DNA from 2 places in the Priestia sp. YIM B13551 genome. Region 1 is predicted to be linked to the other one. Evidence: riboswitches for the same ligand, from Rfam matches in the RefSeq annotation. Region 1 holds a riboswitch; the other holds the start of a gene.

What was found. Region 1 has a riboswitch for glycine ahead of gcvT (glycine cleavage system aminomethyltransferase GcvT). Riboswitches for the same ligand answer to the same signal wherever they lie in the genome.
Region 2: another riboswitch for glycine. It lies ahead of ACFX4N_RS25495 (amino acid permease); the one in region 1 lies ahead of gcvT (glycine cleavage system aminomethyltransferase GcvT).

What each region holds. Positions count from the first base shown of each region.
Region 1 is NZ_JBHZOX010000002.1:1,418,163-1,430,369, reverse strand. Features, by position in the region: gene comGB (competence type IV pilus assembly protein ComGB) at 1-260, shown strand, start outside; gene comGC (competence type IV pilus major pilin ComGC) at 275-586, shown strand; gene comGD (competence type IV pilus minor pilin ComGD) at 573-1,010, shown strand; gene ACFX4N_RS16950 (type II secretion system protein) at 994-1,332, shown strand; gene comGF (competence type IV pilus minor pilin ComGF) at 1,329-1,766, shown strand; gene comGG (competence type IV pilus minor pilin ComGG) at 1,756-2,130, shown strand; gene ACFX4N_RS16935 (YqzE family protein) at 2,174-2,359, shown strand; gene ACFX4N_RS16930 (YqhG family protein) at 2,384-3,208, opposite strand; gene ACFX4N_RS16925 (DEAD/DEAH box helicase) at 3,195-4,868, opposite strand; glycine riboswitch at 5,049-5,141, shown strand; gene gcvT (glycine cleavage system aminomethyltransferase GcvT) at 5,354-6,454, shown strand; gene gcvPA (aminomethyl-transferring glycine dehydrogenase subunit GcvPA) at 6,475-7,821, shown strand; gene gcvPB (aminomethyl-transferring glycine dehydrogenase subunit GcvPB) at 7,814-9,292, shown strand; gene ACFX4N_RS16905 (rhodanese-like domain-containing protein) at 9,337-9,720, opposite strand; gene ACFX4N_RS16900 (lipoate--protein ligase family protein) at 9,951-10,784, shown strand; partial or broken gene ACFX4N_RS16895 (vitamin B12-dependent ribonucleotide reductase) at 11,097-12,207, shown strand, end outside.
Region 2 is NZ_JBHZOX010000007.1:149,585-161,791, forward strand. Features, by position in the region: gene ACFX4N_RS25475 (phosphoribosyltransferase-like protein) at 1-990, opposite strand, end outside; gene ACFX4N_RS25480 (GIY-YIG nuclease family protein) at 1,214-2,068, shown strand; gene ACFX4N_RS25485 (hypothetical protein) at 2,200-2,466, opposite strand; partial or broken gene ACFX4N_RS25490 (FAD-binding oxidoreductase) at 2,964-4,314, shown strand; glycine riboswitch at 4,514-4,594, shown strand; gene ACFX4N_RS25495 (amino acid permease) at 4,754-6,106, shown strand; gene ACFX4N_RS25500 (PAS domain-containing sensor histidine kinase) at 6,439-8,580, shown strand; gene ACFX4N_RS25505 (YfhE family protein) at 9,004-9,120, opposite strand; gene ACFX4N_RS25510 (GNAT family N-acetyltransferase) at 9,222-9,782, opposite strand; gene ACFX4N_RS25515 (amidohydrolase) at 10,038-11,165, opposite strand; gene ACFX4N_RS25520 (TIGR01777 family oxidoreductase) at 11,227-12,129, opposite strand.

The DNA.
Region 1 (12,207 bases):
TGCGATTAGATCATATCGTTTCAGGTAAATCTCATTATGAAAAAGACTTGGCTCAAGTTATTGTGCATGGTCAGCAGAACGGTGAGCTTTCTCAAGAACTGTATGATTACAGTCTATTTATGATGGAAAGAATGGAACAGTTTATTTTTCGTATTTTAAAATATGTACAGCCGCTTACATTCTTATTCATCGGAATTGTCATTCTGCTTATGTATATGTCCGTTATGCTTCCGATGTTAGAAGTGATGTCGAGCTTGTAGAAAGGTGAAAGAATATGATTCTAAAAGGTGATAAAGGATTTACCCTTATTGAAATGCTCATTGTTATGCTCGTTATTACCGTGCTTTTGCTCATTATGATTCCAAATGTATTAAAGCATAATACGGTTATTAACAACAAAGGCTGCTCAGCTCTTGTCAAAACCGTAGAGGCTGAGGTACAAGTATACGAACTTGAAAATGGCGAAAAACCAAGTCTAGAAGAGCTTGAAGCAGGAGGCTACTTAAAAGAAGGCACCGTGTGTCCAAATGGTCAAGCCATTCAAATTGACGGTACCGGAAAGGTTACAGCTAGTGGTTCTTCTTAAGCAAAAAGGATTTACCCTCATTGAGATGCTGATGGTTTTATTTATTGTGCAAGTGATGATGTTTTCCATTATTGTAGCCATTCGTCCGCTTGTGGAATATTACAAAATCACATTATTTTTGCGACAGCTGCAAAGCGACACGTTTTATGTGCAGCAAACAGCAATGAACCGAGAATCTCCAATTAAAATTAACTTCGCACCGAAGGGAACAGAATATATTGTTTCTGATTCTCGTGCCGTTCTTTATAAGCGCGCTTATGACTCCACCATTCATATCACGTTTGGAAGCGGCAATTCCACGATACAATACAACAAAAACGGCAATATTTCTCAAGCGAAGACCATTTTTATCAGCAATCAAAAATTTAAATATAAAGTTACTTTTCAAATAGGCAGAGGGCGTTTTTATGTGGACAAGATGTAAGGGTCAGCAGGGCTACACCTTGTTAGAAATGCTTGTTTCATTTAGCATGCTTTTACTCCTAACCGGTACAATTATTCCTTTGTATGTTCAGATGAAGGAAGCAGAAAAGAAGCAATATGTTTCGTATCAAGCTGATGCTATCTTGCACGAAGAGCTATTGAAATATAAATATGAAGCAGGATATAAACGGCGAGAAAAAATCGTAAAAGAAAACGTTGCGTTTTATCTGAAGTGGAACGGAGAAAGTGCTCAAAAGCTTTGTGTAGAATGGACAGATTCCGCTGAGAAAATGAAAAAGAAGTGTGATGTGATGTTGAAGTGAAAAGGGAAAAAGGCTTTACGCTTGTAGAGATGTTAGTCAGTTTTACTCTTTTTTTGATCATTGTTTCATTTTTCCCCATTATCATTCCGCTAGCTAAGCAAACATATAATCCGGATTTTAGTATGAATGAAATGGAGTGGGGAATTTTTGTGAATCAACTTGCTATGGAATATCGAGAAGCAAAAGAAGTGGGAATTCATGCGACTACGCTTACGTTGAAAATGGAAAATAATCAGATCATCACTTATGAACGCTACGAAGACAAGATAAGAAGACGAGTGGATGAAAGCGGTCATGAAGTTGTGCTGCAGCACATTAAGAATATTATGTATGAACAGCAAAAAGAAAGGCTTTTGATTCGTTCAACAGACGGTGTTAACAAAGTTAGAGAAGAAACCATTACGACGTTTTTGATGCTTGCTCATGAAACATAATGAGCAAGGATTTATTCTCCCAGTTGTTTTGGCATTTTGTGCGCTTTTTCTTCTGTTAGTAGCTCAGCAAACCACTTATTTTGTGACGAAAAGTTCATTTTATCAAGAAGTAGAGCAGAAAAATCGTCTGCAGCATCTTTTAGAAAACGCGGTTGTACATGTAAAAAAAGAAATAAAAGAACATAATAAATCTCCATCTGCATCTTTAGTATTAGAAACTGGTACGGTTTCATACGAAGTAGTAAGTGAAGATGAACAGATGATCATCCTAAAAATAAAGTGTCAAACATTGCAAGGAAGAGCATTGACGGAAACGGCATATATTCAAAAAAAGGATCAGCACATTGTGAAGTGGACGGATTAAGTCTCTTTCTCTCCGGATATAATAGTGCTGAGGAGATGATTATATGAAAACGAATGATTATGTAAAATATATGACACAGCAATTTGTACAATATATGGATCAGCCAAAAGAAGAGAGGAAAACGAAAAAAATTCAAAAAAAAGAAGAGCGAGCACCTTTTGCAAACAGATGGTTTGGAATGATTCCGCTGTCGTTTATGCTGTGGTATCGAAAGAAAAAAGAAAGATGAGCATATCATATGCTCATCTTTTTTTTAACCGGCTTGTGTTTTGTTAAATTGACGAGACATCGTTTCAGGCGATATGTAAAATAAGCCACCGTTTATAAACTTAAACAAGATAGTCGGCTCGTACAGTTCTTGAAGCGCTGTTTTTTCGGTCATATATATCTCTGGCAGCTCTTCTGCTGTTTCGTAAAAATGATCAAGAAGCGCTAAGTCTTCATACCATCTCTCCTGCGCTTTTTCAGCCCATTCAGTTGGCTGAGCTTTAACATAGTCAGTCACATATGATGTGAGTCGTGCGATGGCACTTTTAGGTTTAATAAAAGGTGAGAGAGTAAAGCAATAGTCTGAGATTTTAGATGACAAATTTTGATTAATGATTAATTCATGAAATGATTCAATAATCTGTCCATTGATTAAATTAATGCCAAGCGACAAGAGCTCATCTTTTTTACGATCGCATTTGTACGAGACTTTAATATTTAATGCAAGCCAAGGGTGTAAAGGCTGATTTGTTGGCTGAGCTGATGCAACTTGTTCATACAAGTGAATAAACCCGCCTAGTTTTTGAGTAGAAGCGAAAATTTGGTGTAGCCTAGGTGAACCGAAATGAATTCGTTCTCCTTGAACGGAATCGTCTTCAAATGCTGGATCTGTAATGAAAGTGAGCGAAGCAGGAGTTGCTTCTCCTCCCGTCTTTTCAATATAGTGCCAATAAAATGGACGATTCATCAATTCTTTATCGAGTTCAATCGTTAATTGAACCGTCAGGTAAGAAGATGTTTCTGTGACAATAGAACAATTATTAGCTAGAAAATAACGCTTTAAAAATTGATGAATATCAGTTTGCTGCATGCTGATCCTCCTCGCTGTCTTCGTATTGAATAATAGACGTCAAGTTCTCCATTTTGATTTTTATTTCTCCTTCACTCCGCGAATGAAATAAAATATCCTGAATATGCTCTTCGATATTTTTTAAATCAAGCTTTGTTAAAATATCATCTAGCTCTCCAACAACTCGTTCAAAAAGGTTTATTTTTTCGTATAACAATTTTAAAATATGTTCTTCGACCGTATGTTGAATGGCTAAATTGTAAATGTGAACATCATGTTTTTGACCTAAACGATGGACCCTTCCAATTCGCTGTTCTAGACGCATTGGATTCCACGGAAGATCATAGTTAATGATATGATGACAAAACTGAAGGTTGATTCCTTCTCCGCCTGCTTCAGTGGCAATAAATACTTGCGCGTGGCTTTCAAAAAGCTGCTTCATCCAGTCTTTTTTACCTCGCTTAAATCCGCCTCTAAAAGGTACAGAGGTAATTCCATGCTGTTTTAAATACCACTGTAAATACAGTTGAGTTGCTCTGTACTCAGTAAAAATAATGACTTTATCATCAATTTTCTGAACGAGCTCTAGCACTTTTTCTGCTTTTGCATTTTGCGGCACTTGCTGAAGTAGTTCCATTAACGGAGTGATCATATGTTCCGTTAATGCGCTGTTTTGATCTTCCTGACGTTCGAGCATGTTTTTTAATGTCATATACACCGCTTCACGGCTGCTGCAGGCCTCTCGCTGCAGGGTTAAAATTGAAAAAGCGCTTGAAGGGTGCAGTCCGTTTCCTTTAAAAGACGTAATCGCATCGTACAGCTCGCGTTCTTTTGGCGAGAATTCAACAGGAATGGTTTGAACAATTCGCTTCGTCCATTCGATACCAGTATCGTGGCGGCGATTTCGAATCATAACTTTGTTAACAAGCTCTTTTAAGTGTTCATCGTTTTGCAAAGAGCGTTTTTTAGCGGAAAATAATTCTTCGAAATAGTCTTTATTGCCGAGATGGCCAGGCTTTAAAAGAGAGACTAAGTTAAAAATTTCTTCAATTCGATTTTGAATCGGTGTTGCGGTTAGCAACAGACAAAATTTCTTTTTTAGACTTTGCACAAATTCATAGTTTTTTGTTTTGTTGTTTTTAAGTTTATGAGCTTCATCAATGATGATGAGGTCGTAGTCTTGTTCAAGCACAATTTCTCGATGAGGAGAACGTTTTGCTGTATCAATTGAAGACACAACGATGTCACACTGATCCCACACATATGATTTTCTTTGAGGGACTGCGGGAATATAAAATTTTTGATTCAATTCCATAGCCCACTGTGAAACAAGCGAAGCTGGAACTAAAATGAGAACTTTTTTAACAAGTCCGCGAATCATATATTCCTTCAAAATTAACCCTGCTTCAATCGTTTTCCCCAGTCCTACTTCATCTGCTAAAATGGCTTTCCCATTCATTGTTTCAACTACTTGTTTGGCTACTTCGAGCTGATGAGGAAGCGGCGTTAAATCGGCTAGATGTTTTGGGCTTTGTAGTCCTTCAAATTCTGAGATAAGCGTTTGGTCTTCTATTTCATAGGCAAGTTTATACAAATCCCATGCAGACCAAGGGCCGTCTTGGTCCAATTTAGTTGAGAAGGCTGCTTCCCATGTTTCATCGATGTTTAATTTCACTTTCATGATAAAAATGCTCCTTTGTAAAAAAAATTTATTGAACAAATGATAAGAATCAGGTAGGATAAAAATATATTTAGAAAATTTGAAAAAGAAAATAGATTAGCACTTTACAAATGATTGTGTGAATAAAGATGGATACATCTTTCAGTAGTATGCCCAACTTTACCAACTTTATAGAAGCGAATGACGACACGGGGAGAGACTACTTGAATGTAGCGCCGAAGGAGCAAGCAATAAAATTGTGAATCTCTCAGGCAAAAAGACTCTTGTTTGACGCAGCTCTGGAGAGTGTCTATGCGTTTATAGACCACCCACGAGGCAAACCTATTCGTTTATAGGTAAACTTTCAGGTGAAAAGGACAGAGACTTCCTACTAAATACAGTAGGGGGTTTTCTGTCCTTTTTTGTTTGGATACGTAGTGATCCCCACACTATTTGAAAACTCCCCGTTATGAAAAGTTTCACGTGAAAAAGAGGAGGACATAAATATGACAACAGAATTACACAAAACGCCGCTTTATGATACCTATCAAAAATATGGTGCCAAAACAATTGATTTTGGAGGATGGGCTCTTCCCGTTCAATTTTCTTCTATTAAAGAAGAGCATGAAGCTGTACGTACAAAGGCAGGTCTTTTTGATGTCTCTCATATGGGAGAAATTCTTGTAACAGGAGCTGATAGCTTAGCTTTTCTTCAGCACACGATGACAAATGACGTTTCTACCCTCGTAGATGGAAAAGCGCAGTATACGGCTATGTGTTATGAAGACGGAGGCACGGTAGATGATTTGCTGATTTATAAAAAAGCAGATCAAGAGTATTTGCTAGTCGTAAACGCTGCTAATATTCAAAAAGACTATGAGTGGCTGGTGTCTCACAAACAAGGAGATGTAACGCTCGTTAATCAGTCTGATGAAACTGCGCAGCTAGCTTTACAAGGTCCTGTAGCAGAAAAAGTTTTACAAACGTTAACGAACGAAAATTTATCTTTATTAAAGCCATTTACATTTGCTGATGATGTAGAAGTAGCGAATGTAAAAGCTCTCGTTTCACGTACTGGGTACACCGGGGAAGACGGCTTTGAAATTTATTGTTCTTCAGCTGACGCCTCTCACTTGTGGACGGCTATTTTAGAAGCAGGCAGTGATGAAGGTGTGCTGCCTTGCGGATTAGGAGCTCGCGATACGCTTCGTTTTGAAGCTACTTTGGCTTTATATGGCCAAGAGCTTTCAAAAGATATTACGCCCATTGAAGCTCGAATTGGATTTGCAGTAAAAACGAACAAAGACAGCTTTATTGGAAAAGAAGTGTTAAAAGAACAGCGTGAAAGCGGGGCACCTCGCAAGCTGGTAGGAATTGAAATGATTGATAAAGGTATACCAAGACACGGTTACGAAGTATTTGCAGATGAAGAACAAATTGGATTTGTGACAACAGGTACACAGTCACCGACATTAAAGAAAAACATCGGTTTAGCGCTATTGTCAGCAGAGTATTCAGAGCTTGGTCGGGAAGTAGAAGTGCAGGTTCGAAAAAAACGCTTAAAAGCAAAAGTGGTTTCAACACCTTTTTATAAACGTTCAAAGTAAGCTTTGGGGAGGAATTTAACATGTTACATCGCTATTTACCAATGACAGAACAAGATCAGCAGCAAATGTTAGCAGCAATTGGTGTTTCATCTGTTGATGATTTATTTTCAGATATTCCGCAGCGCGTTCGTTTTCAAGGAGAATACAATATTAAAAAAGCGGCTTCAGAGCCTCAGCTGTTAAAAGAATTAAATAGTATGGCTGCTAAAAATGCTCATTTAAAAGACTATGCTTCTTTTTTAGGAGCAGGAGTTTACGATCATTACATGCCGGTTATTGTTGATCATGTTATTTCTCGTTCGGAATTTTATACGGCCTATACTCCGTATCAACCAGAAATTTCTCAAGGAGAACTTCAGGCCATCTTTGAATTTCAAACAATGATTTGTGAGTTAACGGGGATGGACGTGGCTAATTCTTCTATGTATGACGGAGGAACTGCTTTAGCAGAAGCCGCTATGCTCAGTGCGGGTCAAACAAAAAAGAAAAAAGTACTTGTCTCTGCGGCTGTTCACCCTGAGTCAAAAGATGTGTTAAAAACGTATGCGAAGGGTCAATACATTGAAGTGGTAGAAATCCCTGCAGCAGACGGAGTAACAGATATGATTGCATTGGAAAAAGAGATGGGGAGTGACGTGGCAGCTGTTATTGTCCAATACCCAAATTTCTACGGACAAATCGAGCCGTTAAAAGAAATTGAAGAAATTACTCATCAAGAAAAATGCATGTTTGTGGTTTCAAGCAATCCTTTATCATTAGGTTTACTTACGCCCCCTGGAGAATTCGGAGCTGATATTGTCATTGGAGATGCACAGCCATTTGGTATTCCAAGTCAATTTGGAGGACCGCACTGCGGATACTTTGCAACTACGTCTAAGCTTATGCGGAAAATTCCAGGACGATTAGTAGGGCAAACGGTAGATGAAAACGGTAAGCGAGGGTTTGTTTTAACCCTTCAAGCGCGTGAACAGCATATACGCCGCGATAAAGCGACGTCTAACATTTGTTCAAATCAAGCGTTAAATGCTTTAGCGGCATCAGTTGCAATGACAGCTTTAGGCAAGCAAGGTGTAAAAGAAATGGCGCTGCAAAACTTATCAAAAACGCATTATGCATATGAAGCGTTAAAGGCAAAAGGGATAAATGTAGCATTTGAAGGACCGTTTTTTAACGAATTAGTCGTGAAGCTTCCTGTTTCGGTAACAGAAGCAAACAATCATTTATTAGCATCAAAAATAATTGGCGGTTATGATCTTAGCCGTGATAACCAAGCGCTTGAAAATCACATGCTGCTTGCTTTTACAGAGCTCCGTACAAAAGAGGAAATTGACCAACTTGTAAATGAATTGGGGGATCTTCATGCTTAATCAAAATCAATCACTTATTTTTGAAAGCAGTAAAGAAGGGCGAATCGGCTATTCATTGCCAGAGTTAGATGTGCCGCAAGTAAATGCTGAAGAACTGCTTGGAAAAGCGTATGTGCGTACCAAAGCTCCTGAGCTTCCTGAAGTATCAGAACTCGATATTATGCGTCATTACACCGCGCTTTCAAAACGAAATCACGGAGTAGACTCAGGGTTTTATCCGCTTGGTTCATGTACGATGAAATATAATCCAAAAGTGAATGAACAAGCAGCACGCATTGCTGGGTTTGCGCATATTCATCCGCTTCAAGATGAGCAAACGGTTCAAGGTGCTCTCGAACTTTTATATGATTTACAAGAGCATTTAACAGAAATTACAGGAATGGATGAAGTAACACTTCAGCCAGCAGCAGGTGCTCACGGCGAGTGGACCGGGCTTATGATGATTCGTGCTTATCATGAAGCAAATGGTGAGACGCAGCGAACAAAAGTCATTGTTCCAGACTCAGCTCACGGAACGAACCCGGCTTCGGCAACAGTTGCGGGATTTGAAACGGTAACGGTAAAATCAAACGAACATGGTTTAGTGGACTTAGAGGATTTACGCCGCGTAGTAGGAGAAGATACAGCCGCTTTAATGTTAACAAACCCAAATACCCTAGGGTTATTTGAAGAAGATATTTTAGAAATGGCTGAAATTGTTCACGCAGCAGGTGGAAAGCTTTATTATGATGGTGCAAATTTAAACGCAGTATTAAGTAAAGCCCGTCCTGGAGATATGGGGTTTGACGTTGTGCATTTAAACCTTCATAAAACGTTTACAGGCCCTCATGGAGGAGGCGGTCCTGGCTCTGGTCCGGTAGGGGTAAAAGCAGATTTAATTCCGTATTTGCCTAAACCAGTGCTTGTGAAAACAGAACAAGGCTATCACTTTGACTATAACCGTCCTCAGTCAATTGGACGCGTAAAGCCGTTTTACGGCAACTTCGGTATCAACGTTCGCGCTTATACGTATATTCGTTCAATGGGTCCAGACGGCTTAAAAGCCGTGACGGAAAACGCTGTGCTAAATGCCAACTATATGATGCGTCGTTTAGCAGAACACTATGAGCTTCCGTTTGACCGTCACTGTAAGCACGAATTTGTTTTATCAGGAAAACGTCAGAAAAAGCTTGGCGTGCGCACATTGGATATTGCGAAACGACTGCTTGATTTTGGCTATCATCCGCCGACTATCTACTTCCCGCTTATCGTAGAAGAGTGTATGATGATCGAACCAACGGAAACGGAGTCGAAAGAAACGCTAGATGCGTTTATCGATGCGATGATTCAAATTGCAAAAGAAGCAGAAGAAACGCCTGAAGTCGTACAGGAAGCTCCGCATACAACGGTTGTGAAGCGCCTTGATGAAACGCTGGCAGCGAGAAAGCCAGTTCTTCGCTATCAGAAAGAACTGGCTGTTCAAAACGTCTAACAAAAAACCTCGCCCAAAGGCGAGGTTTTTCTATATACATACCATTATTTTTTCTTTTTTACTTTACCGTTCCACATTTTGAAGCCGCCTTTTAAATCATAGATTTCTTGAACACCGTGGCGACGAAGCATTTGTGCTGCACGTCCTGTGCGCATTCCGCTTTGACAATAGATGTAGACAGGCTGATCTGGACGAAATTCTTTAATGCGCATACGGAACTGTGAAAGAGGAATATTTCGTGCGCCTAAAATATGTCCGTTTTCAAATTCATTCGGTTCACGAATATCAACTAGCTGTGCCTTGCGGTAGCCGGTGCGGAATTCTTCTTCAGTTAACGTTTTCATAATGCGACGTTGGTAAAAGAACATAACGACAGAGTATATGATGATTACTCCAAGTAAAATGAGTACTGCTGTAATTGGTGACATGCTGATTCTTCCTTTCTTCGACAAAATCCATACTCTTATTATATAAGTGAATGAAATTAGAAGTAAAGCGATTTTGCCTTGAATCTAGCGGATTTCTTCCCGAAAATGAAAAAACTACCACATTTGAATTCACAGTTTTATGTTGCTCTTTGCTTTTCCTTAGCTCAATCTTTTGGTAGACTAAAAAACGGATTTATTTTTTATATTACATATAGCTGAGGATGAGGTAGATGAAAGCAAAGTGGAGATTTATTGATTCCAACAACCGTTCGCCTTATTACAATATGGCGTTAGATGAAGCGTTATTAGAATGGCATAGTAAAGGAGAAATTCCACCTACGATTCGTTTTTACGGATGGAACCCTCCAACGCTGTCAATCGGTTATTTTCAAAAAGCTGAAAAAGAAATTAACTTTGATAAAGTAAAAGAATTAGGATTAGGCTTTGTAAGACGTCCAACGGGCGGCAGGGGCGTGCTTCACGATGAAGAGCTTACTTACAGCGTAATTGTATCTGAAGAGTATCCTAACATGCCTAAGACAGTTACAGAAGCATATCGCGTAATCTCTGAAGGTTTACTGGAAGGATTTCGTTCGTTAGGGCTCGAGGCTTATTTTGCTATTCCTCGTTCAGAAGAAGAAAAAAATAGCTTAAAAAACCCTCGTTCGTCCGTATGTTTTGATGCTCCTTCTTGGTATGAACTAGTTGTAGAGGGCCGCAAAATTGCTGGAAGTGCCCAAACCAGACAAAAAGGAGTTATTCTACAGCACGGCTCTATTCTGTTAGAGATTGATGAAGATAAATTATTCAGCGTGTTTAATTATCCAAATGATCGCGTGAAAGAAAGAATGCAGCGCGCATTTCGTTCTAAAGCGGTAGCCATCAATGCAATTGCTGGCCGCAAAATCTCTATTGAAGAAGCAAAAGAAGCGTTTTATAAAGGATTTGCTTCGGCTCTTGATATCGATTTAGAACCGTATACACTGTCTGAAGAAGAGGAAGCATACGTAGAAGAACTAGCGCGCACAAAGTACGGATCGGATGAATGGAACTTTAAGCGCTAAACGGATGCCGATGGGAAATAGATAAAAGTGCAACTTCTTATAAGTTGCACTTTTTATTGGAATTTTTAGAAATAATTCTTGGCTGATAGAATACATAGGGAAGAAAAGTCAAACACTTTTTTTACGAAAAAAAAAATATTTCACTTGACACCCTTCTATATGTAGATGTTTGGATAAGTGTCAAATACTATATATTGAATTCGTCCAAGCCCTGTGGTAAGTTATTGATAGTTGATTGAAAAACTCTTTTTCCTTTAAAAGGAAAAAAAGTTAATAAATTTATAGATGTTCGATAGGTAAGGAGTTGTGAGAATGACTGTTTTGTTAAATCAAAAAGTGAATATGAATGTTGAAAAGCTCAATTCAGATATTGAACGCTTTCCGCAAGTACATCCGATTACACCGGATATGAAGTTGACTCATAAAGGTGTTTCAAGATTGGTAATGTTAGACCGCTATGCTTTTAAAGATACGGAAAAATTGACGTTATCAGAAGGAGATTTTGTTGTTCTAACTGTAAAAGAAGATCCAAAATTTCCAGCACGAGGACTTGGCTATGTGGAAAGCATTAATTTTGAGCAAAAGACCGCTGTTGTCAAGGTAGAAGATGAGTTTAGAGGTGCTTTATCGCCTGAAGAAGCAGAAAACGGGTTAATTACTCGTTCGCTGGACGTCATTGAAAAGCCTCTAGAGGTCTTCTACGAGCAAATTGCAAAACGTAATGCAACAGGCTTAGCTTCTGTGGAAAAAACAGAAGAAAAGCGTAAAGAGTGGTTTGAAAAGTTCTATCAAGAGCTTGTTCAGCTAAACTTTGTACCAGCTGGCCGCGTTCTTTACGGTGCAGGTGCTGACACAGACGTAACGTACTTCAACTGTTATGTAATGCCTTATGTAAAAGATTCACGTGAAGGTATTTCAGAACACCGCAAACAAGTAATGGAAATCATGAGCCGCGGAGGCGGTGTTGGAACGAATGGTTCAACTCTTCGCCCGCGCAACACGCTGGCTCGCGGTGTAAACGGCAAATCATCTGGTTCGGTTTCATGGTTAGATGATATTGCTAAACTGACGCATCTTGTTGAGCAAGGTGGGTCACGTCGTGGGGCTCAAATGATCATGCTTGCCGACTGGCATCCTGATATTGTAGAGTTTATCATTTCTAAAATGCAAAACCCTCGCATTTTACGTTTCTTAATTGAAAACACAAATGACGAAATGATTAAAAAGCATGCACAAGATAAATTGAAGTTCACGCCGCTAACAGAGTCTGAAGAAGCGATGTACCAAGGAATCATTAACTATAAACAAATTCCTGGTCTTGGTGGGTTCAGTGAAAAAATCATTAAAGATGCAGAAGAAAAGCTGCAAACAGGCGGAACGTACAGCGTTCATAACTCAGAGTTTTTAACAGGAGCAAACATTT
Region 2 (12,207 bases), on a different contig from region 1:
ATCTATCCACATAATATAATCTTCTGCATATAAAGTAGAAGAAATCAACATTGAATAGAATTCCCTTGCCACTTCTCTATGACTACCTCGAATTTGACCTGCTGAACCTGCAACAGTGCTTCTATTGAATAGAGGTATCCATTTTTCTTTAGTAACCTTAGAATAAGCCCCTGACCATAGAATCGGCAAGGTATTATTTGGAACGTTATAAAAGAAAATAATTGTTTCTCCTACATCTCCCCATCCAAGGTATAGGTCTTTATCTTTTTTTCTAAATAAACCACTTCCATATTTCAAATTGAATTCAATAAATTCATTGTTATTACTTGCATATGCTGCTCTTCTAATGTGAGGTGCTATAACTTCTACCGGAGCATTTTCTTGAATGTTTTCAATAGCCTTTCTCATAGCAATTAGTGAAATAAAGGATAATTTTGCTGCTTTTTTTTGCTTAGTTAATAACCAACGTCTATTCCTTATAACAAATTTAACTGTGCTATTGTTTAGAAATTGGTTTCCAGTTCCTGTGAAATCATCTAAAAAAACAATCTGATCATAGTTAGAGATATCATTTCTAGTCACAGCTTCCTGATTTTTTATTTTTGATTCAGGTATACTATTTGATGTTCTAAAGAAATAACCAATCATCTGTCCACTTTTTCCAGATGAACCTAAAGGAATGAATAGGGTTTTTTTTATGTCTGTTTTGTTTTTTATTTGCCATTCTACAAAAGAAAGTTTACAAAAGTTCTTTACGGCTTCGCTATCGTAATATTGAATTTTCGAAAAAATTTTACTAGCAATATCTTTATCTTTATCATTATCGAACTGATCAATCCATTCCTGAACCTTATGCTTACCAAAAGTATCAATTAAATCACTAGTAAAGGTCATATGAAATGTGAATTTAAAGAAATCTTTATAGTCTTGATTTGTTTTTTCATCTTCTGAAGCTTCTAATAGTTCTTTTAGTTCTTTATAACTATTCATCTAAAACTCCTTTTTAAATTGTTTATTTTTAGTGATATATTATAATTTTCTTTTATACCTATATTATGGATTTAGAACAAATGTTTGTAAATATATTTTACGTGTAAAGCGTTTTTTTAAGAAATATTGTATAATTATTACAATCTATTCATAGGAGGAGCAATAAATAAGATCTTTAAAATTTGTAATATCTATTACAAATTCTATTAGTGGAGGTATACATATGTTAACCATTAATAAAGTTCTGGGATTTGCTGGTCTAGATATGTCTAAAAGTATTAAAGTTGCAAGACATATGGATACTAGAGGTGTAGATGTACACGAATTATACACCAATGGATATTTTAATTTATATCAATCTTATCAAGAAAAAAATGTTTTCAAAGATTGTGATTACCTTGTGTCGTGCTTAGGGATTGAAAATAATCAAGCATTATTCATAGGTGTTTATGAAGTAGGAGATGTAACAAAGGTAGAGGGGCTCCCAGATCACCTAGATATTCCATATAGAGGAAAGGCAAAAGTTCATAGTAAGTATAAGTACGAGTTGAAAAAACTGAATGGATTTGAAGACCTAGAAGGAAGATTAGTAATTAAGTGGCAAAACATAGCGCAGGCTTGGTGTATGAAAATTGATACAAATGAAAAAGAAGTGGTGCAATTATTACCTAAAGGTTATATCAGAGATTTTCCTGGTTACTTAGAAATAAATCTCCCTTTTGTCGAACTGCAAGGCGTTATTAACGATCCTACAGCTAATAGCGTTTGGCATAGGATGCTTTCTTCAGTAGGAGGAGTATACTTAATTGTAGATACTTATAATGGCTTACAATATGTTGGTTCTGCTTCTGGAAAAGAAGGGATTCTTGGGCGTTGGAAAGAGTATGCTAAAAATGGTCACGGTGGAAATAAGAAATTAAAAACTATCATTGAATCAGAACCTAACCGTGTTCAAAAATTCAAATTTTCAATCCTCCAAACATTACCAAGGACATTAACTAAAAATGAGGTACTAATAGAAGAAAGTAAATATAAACATAAACTAGGTTCGAGAGCATATGGTTTAAATCTAAACTAAATACAGAGCAAAATATTATTACAGAAAAGAGGAAACACAATATAAGTGTCTTCTCTTTTTTATCTTCTACAAATAAATATTTATTAAGATCTAAAGGGCAAGCTACAGTGGATATAGGTGCTTTTTAGTTTCTACCTTTCAAAATTCTCGCCATACAAATCCATTCTCCACATTTTAATATCGTATAGTCCACTATCGATTTTCTGTTTTTCTTCTCTCAGATAGTCAATAAGTTCTTTTGGATAATGTCCTGTGTTGTAATCCAATTGAATATCATCTTCTGGGCTATATAACATTACACAAAATATAGCTCCTTTTAAATAATCCATACCCAAGCAATAAAGCATAGAGATATCACGGGTCCTAAAAACAAACATTAAACGATACTTCTCTTCCATACAATTCTCCTATACATAAAATTTTATTTTTGTTACGTTGAAATAAAATCAAAAATAACTAGTTAACTTTTATGAAGAGACCCGCTAACATCTCTTGTGTTGTCATTTACAATCCGCACATGTGGAGAATGTGGTAAGTTTGACGTTAAAGAAATGAATAGAAAAAGAGTAAAGGGCAGATTTGATTCTGCTCTTTTTTCTTTGAGCTGTACTTTTATTAATGGGGGAATTGTTAAAATTAAACATCTGTTCTTTTAGAGTAAAAAATATTTTAGTATAGTGAATCGAAATTCCCATAAAGTCTAGATTTAGAAAGTTTTACATCGCTAAAGAGAAATTACATAAGAGGGTTAATGCTTTTAAAACAAACTATAATGACGTGTTTTATACAAATAATAAACGCAAATTCTATCCCAAAACCCAAACCTTTAACCACATCGATAATACTATAGTAATAAAACTAATAAAAAGTATGTACAGAGGTGGCAGAGGTCAAAATGGACTCAATGTTTTTAAAAGGGCTTACGGGCGAAGTGGTAACGCCAAAAGACCCAATTTATGAGGAAGCTCGTCAGGGATAGAATCGTGCTGTTAATAAATTTCCGCTTGTGATTGTATACTGTGAAAAAAAGCAGGATGTTGTGAATGCGATCCGCTGGGCGCGCAAGCATCGTGTTGATATTCGCATTCGATCTGGCGGTCATCATTATGAAGGGTATTCTACGGGTGACTGTGTATTAGTCATTGATATTAGTCGATTAAATGGGTTGAAATTAGATAAAAAACGGAACATTTTAAAGATGGAAGCAGGAGCGGAAAATACGGAAGTGTATGATTTCATCGGTTCGAACGGATATGTGTTTCCAGGAGGAACGTGTCCGACTGTTGGGGTATCTGGCTTTACACTTGGTGGAGGTTGGGGACTTTCGAGCAGACTTTACGGGTTAGGGTGCGACAGCTTGATAGAGCTAGAATTAGTCAATTATGAAGGAAGGCTCATTAAGGCAAACAAATCGTGTAACGCGGATCTTTTTTGGGCATGCCGCGGTGCCGGTGGCGGTAACTTTGGCGTTGTGGTAAGCATGACGTTTCAGCTTCCAAAGCCCACGAACAGCTCTGTGACGCTCGTTCGATTCTTTTATGTAGGTACTACAAAGGAGAAGCAGGCACAAGTGATGAATATATGGCAAAACTGGCTGCCTAAACTGGACAAACGTATGACGCTAGTTGCAAGCATTTTATAATGCAGGAGGAGAAGGGTTAGGCATATTTGCAAACGGATTCTTTTACGGCTCCCCAGAAAGAGCTCGGGAGATTTTGCAGCCTTTTGCAGAAGTAGAAGGGTTTCAAGTAGAGCTGGAATCATTATCTTTTCTTGAAGCGGTAAAAAAAATAGAAGCAACCTATCCTCCGTCTGAAAAATTTAAGTCAACGGGAAGATTTGTGCATAGAAGCTATTCACGTGGTGAGCTTGAAAATCTTGCAGATCTCATACAGCGTCCGGCAGAAGGTTCCGTGTATGATGCGATTTCTTTTTATGCACTAGGAGGAGAAATTCGCCGTGTTGGTAAAAGAGAAACGGCTTTTTTCTACAGAAACGCCAGATATATTATGGGGTTTCAGTCTGTCTGGACAGAAGATGTATTTGCAAGAGCAAACAGAGATTGGCTTCGCAAGCGATTTGAATATATTAAAAGTATTACGGTAGGTTCCTATGTGAATTTTCCTATCAGCAACCTGAGAAACTACGAACGTGAGTATTTTGGAGACAACGCAGAGAGATTAGAAAGAGTGAACAAAAAGTATGATCCGTTTAATGTGTTCAGGTTCCCGCAAGGACTCAGGTAGCGCGAGGAAAAGGATACTAAGTTGACGATTGAAACTGTTCAATTACCTTCTGTCGAAGAAGGTAAATAAATGAAAGTAATCTTTCCTGTTGACAAAGCATCTAACTGGTATTAGAATAAACAACTATTCGACAGTCATTCTATTGATTGAAAAAATTAATACGTAGAAAGCTATGATTGCTATGGATCACACTATAGCAGGAGCAGCTTCTGGAGAGATCGCGATAGTTTCGCGACGCCGAAGGGTTCACAATCTCAGGCAAAAGGACAGAAGAGTACCGGATATTTATTTGGCATGTTACTAATTGGTAGCATGTACCTTAATATTTGTTATTCTTATGACCATGAGATTGGAGCGCATCCAATCTCTTTTTTTTATTGGACTTTATTTGTAGTCCGCACGATCGCATCAAAGGTTTTATTGTTAGGAGGAGTTAGAGTTGGAACAACGAGAATTAAAGAGGGATTTATCCAATCGTCATGTTCAGCTAATCGCGATTGGGGGAACCATTGGTACGGGCTTGTTTTTAGGTTCTGGTAAAGCAATACAGCTTGCAGGTCCCTCTATCATCTTTGCTTATTTAATTGTTGGTATTGCGCTTTTCTTTGTGATGAGAGCGCTAGGAGAACTACTGCTGTCTAAAGCAGGTTATCAATCGTTAACAGATATTGCTGAAGAGTATCTTGGACCGTGGGCGTCATTTGTAACGGGATGGACCTACTGGTTTTGCTGGATTATGACAGCTATGGCTGATGTGATTGCAGTTGGCGTATATGTGAAATATTGGTTCAATATTCCTCAGTGGATTCCCGCACTTATTTGTGTAATCATTTTATTAGGTCTTAACTTATTAACCGTAAAATTATTTGGAGAATTAGAGTTTTGGTTTGCTTTAATAAAGGTTATTACGATTCTTGCATTAATTATTATTGGCGTTATTTTGCTGGTAATGGGATTTAAAACAGACGCGGGATCCGTTACTGTTCAAAACATTTGGAATCACGGAGGACTGTTTCCAAATGGGGTTTCAGGTTTCTTACTTTCATTCCAAATGGTTATATTCGCATACGTCGGGGTTGAATTGGTAGGGGTATCGGCAGCAGAAACATCAAATCCCCAAAAAAATATTCCATCGGCCATTAATAAAATTCCGCTGCGAATCTTATTTTTCTATGTTGGGGCGCTTATCATCCTTTTATTTATTAACCCGTGGATGGAATTAAATGCAGCAGAAAGCCCATTTGTTAAAACCTTTAGTTTAGTCGGAATTCCGCTTGCTGCTGGAATTATTAATTTTGTTGTATTAACTTCAGCCGCTTCTGCTTGTAATAGCGGAATGTTTTCAACAAGCCGTATCTTATATAATTTAAGTAAAAATGACCAAGGGCCATCTAAGTTTGCAAAACTGAACAAAAACCACGTACCAAGCAACGGATTGTTTGTATCTACGCTGGTCATCTCAGCGGGAGCTCTTTTAAGCAAACTTATACCAGACCAAGCTTTCGGCATCGTCACGACCATTAGCGCTATTTGTTTTATTTGGGTGTGGAGTATCATTCTTATTTGCCATCTAAGGTATAAAAAGACGCGTCCGCAGCTGCATGCAGCATCAGCATTCAAAGCACCGTTAACACCATTTATAAACTATGTTGTGCTAGCTTTGTTTGCGGTGATTCTTGTTATTATGCTGTTTTCTGACGCGACGCGCCCAGCCTTATTGTTGACGCCCGTTTGGTTTATTCTCTTATTTATTTTTTACTGGACTAGAAGGAAAAAGAAAATAAAACTTTAAAGGCTAGAAAATCAGCAGGGAATAAACATGATTTTTTATAAAAGAATATAGTAAATTTCTGACCTCATCACTCCGTGATGAGGTCTTTTTAGTGGAGGATAAATAATTGATTTCTACTGCATGAATAAAATGCAGGAAGCAAAGTTTATAGAAGAAAACTAAAAATTTGTTCTAACAGAAAACACAGTGAGAAAGCTCATAGTTTTCTGATAGGAATGTAGAACAAATTGCTTTTCTTCTATGTCTAAAGATGGAATTCCGTCATTTATATGGAAAAGTTTTCATTTTACAGTACAATGGAGGTAGACTTCATTAGATTAAGGTGAACAAACATGAAATGGTTTAAATCTCATACGTTTTGGAAAATCTTCACGATTAATGTGCTTCTTATTTGTACCGTACTGACGCTAATGTTTATTGTTTCAAGAGTGATGCTGCCTAATATTTCTCAAGATCAATATCGACAGGTAACTGATAAAACCGTCAAGAGAATGAAAGAGCAAATTAACGTCGTCATTAAAGATATTTGGAGCCTGGGCGACGAGGTACAGCAAGATCCTATTTTTTTATCGGATGATGAACAAGAAATAGACGAAGAATTGCAGAAAATAGTTAATATTTCACCGTATATCGATAGCGGAACCATTTTTAATGTAAAAGGGTATGTTGAGCATTATTACCCGAATGATTTAAAGAATATGAAACATGTGAACTTAAGTAAAAGAAAATATTTTCAAGAAGCGCTGCGAACCAAAAAAATATATTTAAGCGATGTCGTTTCAGCAGATACAAAGCACTACATTGTGGTGATGGCGATTCCTATTTTGGATGGGCAGCAAAATGTAAAAAAGGTTGTAAATTTAGCGCTGCGAATTGAAGAAAATAAAAGTTTTCAATCCATCTTTCAAACGTTTGATATAGGAGAGAACGGCTATACATTTATTGTAGACCGCAATGGTAGAATTATTTCCCACCCAGAGAAACAGAGAATCGGTGAAAATGCTAAGAAAAATGAAATCGTTCAGAAAACGATGAATCATAAATCAGGATATCAGCGGGTTGTGAACACCGAAGGTAAGTATTTCTTTGCGTCTTTCGAATATATTCCTGTTTTGGATTGGGGAATTGTCGCTGAATTACCCGTTGAAGAAATTTACAGGCCTTATGAAATGTTTGAAAAAACGCTTTGGATCGTTTCAGGCGTTACGATTTTACTGCTTTCTTTTTTTACTGCGTTATATGCAAGGCAAATTGTGAATCCTATTCATAAACTATATGAATTGGCGAGACAAGTAGCGCGCGGGAATTTTAATCAAAAAATTCCGGAACGAGAAATTGAGCGGGGCGAAATCGGTATTTTATCTAAACAGTTTAATGAAATGATTAGCTATATACGCCATTCTAAAGCAAATTTACAGCAAAAAGAAAATCAGCTGCAGGAACAAAAAACGTTTTTAAGACAAGTTATTGACATTAATCCAAGCTATATTTATGCTATCAATCAAAAAAGGGAATTCATTCTCGTTAATGAATCTTTTGCGATGCTCTTAGGTGAAAAATCTGATGACTTAATTGGACAATCGATTGATAAATATCAGTTCAACCTTCAATCAGATCTTTTATATAAAGGGGAGTTTTCAAACTGTACCCAAAAAGGGATGGTATTAGAAGAACAGTTTAAAGATTCGAAAGGAAACCGGCGCTGGGTCGAAACAGCAAAACTTCCTATTATGAATGAAAAACAGGAAGTGATTCAAATGCTGTGCGTATCGACAGATATTACGGAGCGTAAAAAGGCAGAAGAGAAGCTTAGAACTTCTGAGAAGCTTGCCGTGGTAGGAGAACTTGCAGCTGGAGTGGCTCATGAAATCAAAAATCCTTTAACTTCTTTAAAAGGTTTTGTTCACTTATTAAAAGAACAACATCCTAAAGATGCTTTGTATATAGATATCATGGAAACTGAATTAGAACGAATGAATGGAATCGTAGAAGAATTTTTGATGTTAGGAAAACCACAGGTAATGAAGGTTGAATCTTTGAACATGCAAGCGCTTGTTCAAGAAGTGTGCTCACTTCTTGAACCTGAAGCAGTAGAAAAGGAAGTAGCTTTCATATTTGAAAGAGACGACCAGTTACCAAAGGTGTATGGAGATAAAAATCAGTTAAAACAAGTATTTATTAATATTATTAAAAATTCTATCGAAGCAATGCCTGAAGGAGGAGCTATTCATATTACGATTAAAGTAAAAGAAAACCACCTTTGGCTGCAGCTTGCTGATGAAGGACAGGGTATTCCTCCTGAACGGTTAGCGAAGATAGGTGAGCCTTTTTATAGTACAAAAGAAAAAGGTACAGGGTTAGGACTGATGGTCAGCTATCGGATTATTAAAGCTCACCACGCGCAGATGACGTTTTCTAGTCAGTTAGATAAAGGAACAAGTGTGGATATATTGTTTCCAATCATAAAAAAGTAGGGGAACTTCCCCTACTTTTTATTATTATACTTATAATATATCAAAAGCGTTGATGGTACTAAAATAAATGAAAGTGCTAAAGAAGATATCCACAGGTTAACAAGAAGTTAACTGCTGAATTATATAGGATATTCACAACTTTATCCACACTATTCACATTTTTTCAGAAAATTTACATAAAAATTACCCACTGTTATTTCAAGTTATGAAAGCGTTAATATGCATATTCAATAAAGTTATACACATTATCCACATAATTGTGGGTAAACTTTGTGGATATAGTAGAGTGTTAAAAAACGTAAATCATACGCTTGAAATCTTCGTGTTATTATTTTTACATAATATAAAAACGTCCTTCCGATACAAACTGTACAGAAAGGACGTTGGGATGATCAAGCGTTGGATAGAGATGTTTTGCCTCACTTATTTTTTCGTGTAGCCGCCTGCACGGTCTGCTTTTTTAAACTCGCGGCCGTAATAGATTTCTTGAGCGCTACTTAACGTATTTTTTGCGTTTTCTTTTCGTTTTTTTTCAGACATAAAAAAACCTCCAATTAACGTTTTTCGATCATGCTACTTATTTTTTCCAGAATTTCTCGTTTTTAATCATAAAAAAAGCTCTCCGTTACACGGAGAGACTCTTACGCTTCTTTAAGCTGGTGATCTTCTTGAACGTCTTGCTCGTGACGCAAGTAGTATAATGTATACAAGTCTTTTGGAATTTCGTATAAATCATATACGTCTTCATGTTGATTAATTTCATCGTATAAAGCTTTGTGTGTTTCATTCGCAAGTACTGCATAAGGCAGTTTTTCTGCAGCCTTAATAGACCTAATATTAATTTTGCGAATTCGCATAAAAATTCGCTCTATATTTAACTCAAAGAACAGTTCATTAAAGAACGCTTCTTTTGCAATTTGATTATATCCTTTTCCATGAAACGGTTTGCCAAGCCAAGTGCCTAAAAAACCAGCTTGGTCCTGTACATCAAATAAATTAATGGTGCCGATAGGGTTACCCCATTCGTCTAAAATCGTGCGAGAAATAATTTCTCCATGATCTTCTGCTTCCATCGTTTGTTTAGTCACAAATAAAAATTCTTCATAGGAATGGGCTTTATGACGAACAAAAGGGAAGACATCAGGATGTACCATGAGTTCGTATAGAGATTGACAGTCATTTAGGTCACGTTTTTTTAACATAACTTTTCCCTCCTGATCGAGGGTATATACAGACTCCAATCAAGTCCCCACCCTCGAAATTTTTTAATAATTAAAAAAATTTCGGGGTGGGAATCGAACCCACTAGAACCAGTTACCTGGTGGCGCACCATTTGCCTTCCCATTACAAGTCAACAAACATAAAAAGTCAACGTGTGATGTTTATGCTTTTGTGAAATTCACATGCTTCTAAACGTATCATACTAAAAAAAATAAAAAAAGAAAATAGGTAAAATGTTAATTTTTTTTAAATAATATTTTACCATCTATCATGGTGAAAAGGGGCTTTGCTAAGTAGTGAAAGGGATGATGGCTCCATAGCACTAAATCAGCGTCTTTTCCTGCTTCGATACTGCCGATTCGCTGATCAATACGGAGATTTCGAGCAGCAGCAATCGTGATGCCTTCTAATGCTTTTTGTTCTTCGAGTCCTTCACGTACGGCAATGGATGCACAAATATTTAAGTACTGAATGGGCGTATAAGGGTGGTCTGTTGTAATGGAAACTTCTACTCCTTCATTGCAGAGAGCTTGATAGGTTTTCCACGTTTTATTTTTCAATTCAACCTTTGAGCGGCGTGTTAAAGTTGGTCCCACGCTTACTTTTAAGTTTCTTCCACTTAGCTCTTTAGCAATTAAGTGACCTTCTGTACAGTGTTCAATACGAACGTCTAAATTAAATTCATCTGCTAAGCGCAGAGCTGATAGAATATCATCGGCTCGGTGAGCATGAATTCGAACGGGAATCTCTCTATTCAGTGCTTGAATGAGCGGTTTGATTCGCAAATCATCTTTATTGTCACTGCTTTTTGCATGATAAAAGGCTTCTCTCAGCATCCCCATAATGCCCATTCGTGTAATGGATTCTTTATTGCCATGGCTGTGGATTCGTTTTGGATTTTCTCCTAGCGCAATCTTAAGTCCAGCTGTCTCTTGAATCAACATTTGAGAAATACTTGTTCCGGCTGTTTTAATAACGGACGTTGTACCTCCGATCACATTTGCACTTCCAGGCATAATGTGTACAGACGTAATACCCGCTTCAATGGCATCTTTAAACCCAGGATCTAAAGGATGTACGCTGTCAAAAGCTCGGATATGGGGAGTCATAGGCTCGATTGTTTCGTTAGCATCATTTCCCGCCCAGCCGGTTCCTTCATCATATAGTCCTAGATGTGTATGAACATCAATAAATCCAGGGAATAAGTAGCGCTGTTTGCAGTCAATGACTTCTACTTGAAGAGGAGGCTGCAAGTTTGGCCCAATTAAAACAATTTTTCCATCTTGAATGAGCACATCACTATTATAAATAGGTTTTGACGTAATAGGATAGAGCGTTGCATTTTTCAAGAGAATGGTTTTCATAAAGGATGCTCCTATCTATCGGCAGCTTAGTCACCTGTTTTAGGTAAATATCAGAAAATAACTAGAGTAAATCTCGCAATGCATCTTCTAATACAGTATATGTAAAAATGTAATTCTGTTGAATCAATTTTTCAGGTAAAACACGCTGTCCTTTCAAAATAATCATACTCATTTCTCCCATCAGCAGCTGAAGGCCAAAGCTAGGTACGGGCATCCAGTGAGGGCGATTTAACACTTTGCCAATCGTCTTTCCAAACTCTTTCATTTGAACAGGGTTTGGGGCAGTTACGTTAACAGGTCCTTCTATTTGTTCGGTATGAATACAATAATCAATAATTTTGACGACGTCTTGAAGATGCACCCAAGACATCCACTGCTCTCCCGAACCAACTGTTCCTCCTGCAAATAATTTATAAGGAAGGGCAGTAGAAGGGAGTGCCCCGCCATCTTTGCCTAATATAACGCCGAACCTTGTTAAAACAGTACGAATATTGAGTTCCATCGCTTTTAACGCTTCATTTTCCCACTTTTTTACTGTTTCAGCTAAAAAATCTGTGCCCATGGATGGAGAAGCTTCTGTGAACGTTTCTGTAGTTGATGTCCCGTAATAACCAACTGCGCTTGCGTTTACATAAAGGGACGGTTTTTCGGGTAAGGCAGCCATAATACGAAGGATTTCTTGAGTAGAAGAAAGGCGACTTTCCACAATGGCTTTTTTGCGCTCGTCCGTCCAGCGGCCGCTGTTAAGTGAAACGCCAGCTAAATTGATAAAAACGTCTGCTCCTTCTACATGCTCTTCAGGTTGGCTGTTTTCTTGCATCCACTCTACATATTTAAGTTTCGGATCTCTTGCAGCTTTATCTGCATTGCGTGTTAAAATATATACATAATGTTTTTGTGTTAAAAAATGTTTTGTTAAAGCTTTACCTACGAATCCAGTTCCTCCAGCAATAACAATTTTCATACGAATTTCCTCCTTTATTGAGATAAATAAAAATGTGTATGATACGTTTGGCGGTTCTTCAGCCATCAATTTAATAAG